Regions from separate parts of the Cryobacterium sp. MDB2-A-1 genome, predicted to be linked through region 2. Evidence: riboswitches for the same ligand, from Rfam matches in the RefSeq annotation. Region 2 holds a riboswitch; the other holds the start of a gene.
What was found. A riboswitch is a leader RNA that binds a small molecule or an ion and turns the genes downstream of it on or off. The one in region 2 is predicted to bind cyclic di-GMP.
Positions count from the first base shown of each region.

Region 1 (2,198 bases), on a different contig from region 2:
ACTCGACGCCGCCGCCTCCGGGCGGCTGGGCAACCACGCCACTGCAACTCCGATCGTGGCCGGTATCGATGGCGTCACCCTGGCACCGCTTCACCGGAAAACGATCGGTGCGCTCCTGGGTCTCGGCATCGTGCACAGCGGATACTCCTCCGGCGGGTCCCGTGCGCTTTCCCACCTCCCGGAGACCGCTATGAAGCGGTTGACCTCGAGAATCCGGACCAAGGGCCCACCCCTTTCGGGGGCCATCCGCGTCGGACCGAGAGTGCTACCTTCAAGTCAGGTGGCTACCGGCCGCCGGCGAGACGGGTGTCAACGTCCATCGCACAAGGCACACCCGCCGTGAGACGGGGTCGCAAAGGCACGGGACCCTCGGGCCAGCCGGCCTACCGAATGGCTAGGACCTACGCGAAATGAGCTTCCCCTTCCTCACATCCGTCAAACCGATCGTGCCCGAGACGCGCCCTGAGCCCACACTGGTCCTTCCGGAAGATTCAGTGGAACCAAGAGCCAAGATTCTCTGGTTTGGTTCCGCCCCGGCAGTCGCCCGGCCGATCAACACAGTCACAGAAGAACCTCAACAGCCTGACCCCAGGCACCGCAAGCCGGTGGACTGATAGGAGTGGCGGCCGTCCTCGTAGTAACTGTGACCTGATGCGAAGAATGACCTCCGCGGCTAGCACCATCGGGCCCTGCCGTGATAGATGGGCACACCATTCAACGGCCCAGAAAACCATCAGGCGGCCGCACGAGCGTCACAGAGAAAATGATGGGAGGAAGCATCATGATCGCAGGCCGATTGCAGGCCCGAACGGCAGACGACATTGAAGTCCGCGCTCTGTCCGGTTGCGAGTGGAGAGTCATTGACCGCCGCATTGCTCCAGACAATGCTCTCTGCTTGATTGGCTTCATTTCGAAGAACCACGGCAGTTTTGAGGTGATGGAATTCCTTAACTCGGTTGAACGCGCCGTCTTTCCCAGTCTGAAGGGGGCAATATCGTATTTCGTGAACTCGCCGTCCAGCATTCCTGGCTGCAGCATTTCAGAGACAACGAACAAGGCATTCAGCTAGCCGGATACTGCCGGCGTCCCGAACTGCCCTCGCCACCGTTCTCTGGTCGAAGTCCTCGGTCCGCCGGGCACGGCCTATCGCGGCACTGACTGCGCGAAACTGGCAGACCTGATGTAGAACTTTCTTGCTGGCGTTAACAGCTATTTAGTCATCCTTGGAGGCCTGGGCTTGATCGGTCGGGGCGGAATCCCGATCAACTTGTCGCGCCAACAAGCATTCGCGCACCTGACACTCACGCGTCTTGTCGTGACTTCATCAGTCGGCACAGCGAAGCGGCCCTCGCAGGCACTGGGTACAGCTGGTGCTACACGCCACGTCGTCCGGAGATGGAGCGCGCGAGAAAAAGGATCACAGCGATGATCGCCAAAACGATGCCCACCCAGAGAAGGAACTGGAGAGACTGGACAAAACCGCCCGTAATCAGCAGGACCACGGCAATAACGGCGATGACAATAAGCAGGAGATTCATGATGACGACCCTTCATCTCACCAATGCTTGATGATGCGCCGAGCATATCACCGCGGTACCGGCCTCGCATTCCCGTCGGGTAAGGAGCGCGATCGATCGTCGCGGGACGACCGGGAGATATACGAAGTGACTTAAAGTCCGAGTCACTCACTCACGGCGTTAAAACCCACCGACACTCACGGGTGGCACAGGCATGGGATGGGTTTCCTATTGCGAACATGTCGGCGGCACCCGTGCTGCACGAACACCCCCGCCCGCACCGCCCTCGGAACATCGAATCGGAAAGAGCCCAAGCCTCCCCGAAGGACCCCAACGCGACTATTGTGTCATCACACCCGCAGTGGCAGATGAGCGACGATACGCGGAATTGGCAGGCGCAAAATGGGCAGGCGCGGAATTGGTCTGGTCGGGATCGTGTATCTGGTCATCGGGGTCGTGGTTGCTGCCACCCACGGTTACCTCGTGGCATGGAATGTTCCCAACAACGTCCTGGAAGGCGTGGCGGCGATTGCGCTCTGGCCTCTTGTGGCCCTCTTCGGAGTCGATCTGCACACCTTGATCGCATATGAATCGGAAAACTCACGCTTCTGACCGGCCTTCACTGTTCGTAAGTGAAGTCCCCTCCGCAAAGACGCGTGCAGGCCGGAAGCAACAAATCCA
Region 1 covers NZ_SOFK01000010.1:192-2,389, reverse strand. Annotated here, with positions in the region: cyclic di-GMP riboswitch class I at 318-391, shown strand; gene E3O39_RS01300 (hypothetical protein) at 782-1,069, shown strand; gene E3O39_RS18840 (DUF2207 domain-containing protein) at 1,374-1,538, opposite strand; gene E3O39_RS01295 (hypothetical protein) at 1,920-2,129, shown strand.
Region 1: linked by a shared signal. The riboswitch ahead of E3O39_RS01300 (hypothetical protein) and the one ahead of E3O39_RS05510 (bifunctional diguanylate cyclase/phosphodiesterase) in region 2 are both predicted to bind cyclic di-GMP.

Region 2 (2,198 bases):
GGCCATGAAAGCCTGGCCCTTGAGCGCCGCGACGGCGGGGACGTCCTCGCGGGTCGCCTCGACGCCCGGGTACAGCTGTCCAACGCTTGAGAGAACCACCCCGGTCTCGCCGAGCGACGGCAGCACCGCCTCGATGTACTGCAGGAACGAGCGGGACGGCCCCACGATGAGCACCCCGTTGTGCTTCAGGCGATCGCGATGCGTGTAGAGCAGGTACGCCGCACGGTGCAGCGCGACGGCGGTCTTCCCCGTGCCCGGCCCGCCCTGGACGACGAGCACTCCGGCGAGGTCAGAGCGGATGATCCGGTCCTGTTCCGCCTGGATGGTCGCGACGATGTCGGGCATGTGCCCGGTGCGCTGGGCGGTCAGCGCGGAGAGCAACGCTCCCTCCCCCTGATGTTCTGAGGGTTCTCCGCCGAGGCGTTCGGCGTCGAGGATCTCGTCCTCGATCCGGATGATGGTCCGCCCCCTGGACTGCAGGTGGCGCCTGGCCCTGGCTCCCAGCGGGGTCGCGGCCGTCGCCTGGTAGAACGCGCTCGCCTGCGGCACCCGCCAGTCGAGCAGCATCGGCTGCAAGTCTTCGTCGCGCAGCCCGACCCTGCCGATGTAGCGGAACACGGAGTCGCCGCTCGCGTCGTCCGCGGCCAGTTCGAGCCGGCCGAACGCCAGCCGGTCGTCGATCTCCCGCAACTGCACGATCCGGTCCTCGTAGAGGCGCGCAAAGGTGTCCCGCTCGGAGCGGGTCTGATGATTTCCGCCGACGTCGAGCAACCGCACCGCCGTCAGCTGGTCCTCGGCCTCCCGTTGCAGCGCGTCCAGACGCGCGTACAGCGTTGCCACGTAGTTCTGTTCCCGTTCAAGCTCCAGGTCGACCACCGAAACACCCCTCAAATCCGACATTCGAGTTTACCCGACACGGATGGGTGCTCCTTCCGGCCAGGCCCCCCGAACGCGGAGGCTAGGCTGGCCCTGTGTGAAAACGCTTCAAATATTGCGGTCTCATACAGGCACACCCGTCGAAAGGCGGGGTCGCAAAGGCACGGGACCTTCGGGTTCGCCGGCCTACACACTGACAGGACCCGGCCTCGCATGACCGCGATACAACAACATCACTTCTTCACCGCGCTGTGGAATCCGTTCCGCCGCCCGGATTGCATGACGGAGGGCACCCGGTGGCTCTTCACGTGGTTCGCGGTGGCCTCAGTTCTGCTCACCGTTCCGATCATCGTCGCCTCGGACACCAACGGAGTTCTCCTGGTCGCGCTCACGGCCGCGGTCGCCCTGATCGCCTCGTGGTGTTCCGCGTTCATCCTCAGAAGGATTCCGCTCGCACTCGACCTGATCGACTTCGTCGCGTTCGTGGCGCTCGCACTGACACTGCCCGACCCGATGATCGTCCTCGGGGTCATGTTCGGGGCCATCTGGTTGCGCGGACTCTACGGTTCCACGGCGAGGTCATTCATCCGCTGCTCGCTGTATTCGCTTGCACTCGTCATCACGGTCGTGCTGTGGGTTCCGGTCAACGGGTCCGCAGCGATGACGCCACCGGTGGTGGTGCTCGGCACTATTCCGACCCTGTTCCTCACCGTCGTGATCGTGCGGCAACTGAGCATGGTGCTGGTCTCCCGCGAACAGTCGATGCGACGCGACCGTGAGCTTTCGGCGACTGGAACCCTGCTCCTCGGAGTCATCGACGAGGCGGATATCTTGGTCATCGGCTGGGCTGCGACGCAGGAACTCTGCCTCGCCACCCCCGGACTGCGCGTCCTGCGGGTCATGCGCGACGGCCCTGTCCTGCGCGTCGACGGCGCGACCGGCCAGTTCGACTCGCTGCCTGCGCAACTGCCCGGCACCGTCATCACGTCTGCCTCCAATGGAAAAGACGCCAGCGCGACCGACGTCGACTCCCTCCCACTCGATGCAGCCGTCGGCACCCCCCTGGCGTGGGCCTGCCTCGCCTCGAATGCCCAGGCGAATACGTGGATTCTTGTGGGAGCCCCCGGCACGATCCCGGCGGAGGCCCTCGTTTCGGTCCGGGCGCTCTCCAACCAGGTCTCGCTCGCCCTCCGCAACAGTACGGTCCAGGGGGAGCTCACGGTCCAGGTCAGTTCGGACCCGCTTACCGGTCTCAACAACCGTGCGTCGTTCATGGCCAAGCTCACCGCGATCCTGGGCACGGTAGACGATGCCAGCGGCGT
Region 2 covers NZ_SOFK01000022.1:118,598-120,795, reverse strand. Annotated here, with positions in the region: gene E3O39_RS05515 (UvrD-helicase domain-containing protein) at 1-900, opposite strand, end outside; cyclic di-GMP riboswitch class I at 997-1,070, shown strand; gene E3O39_RS05510 (bifunctional diguanylate cyclase/phosphodiesterase) at 1,090-2,198, shown strand, end outside.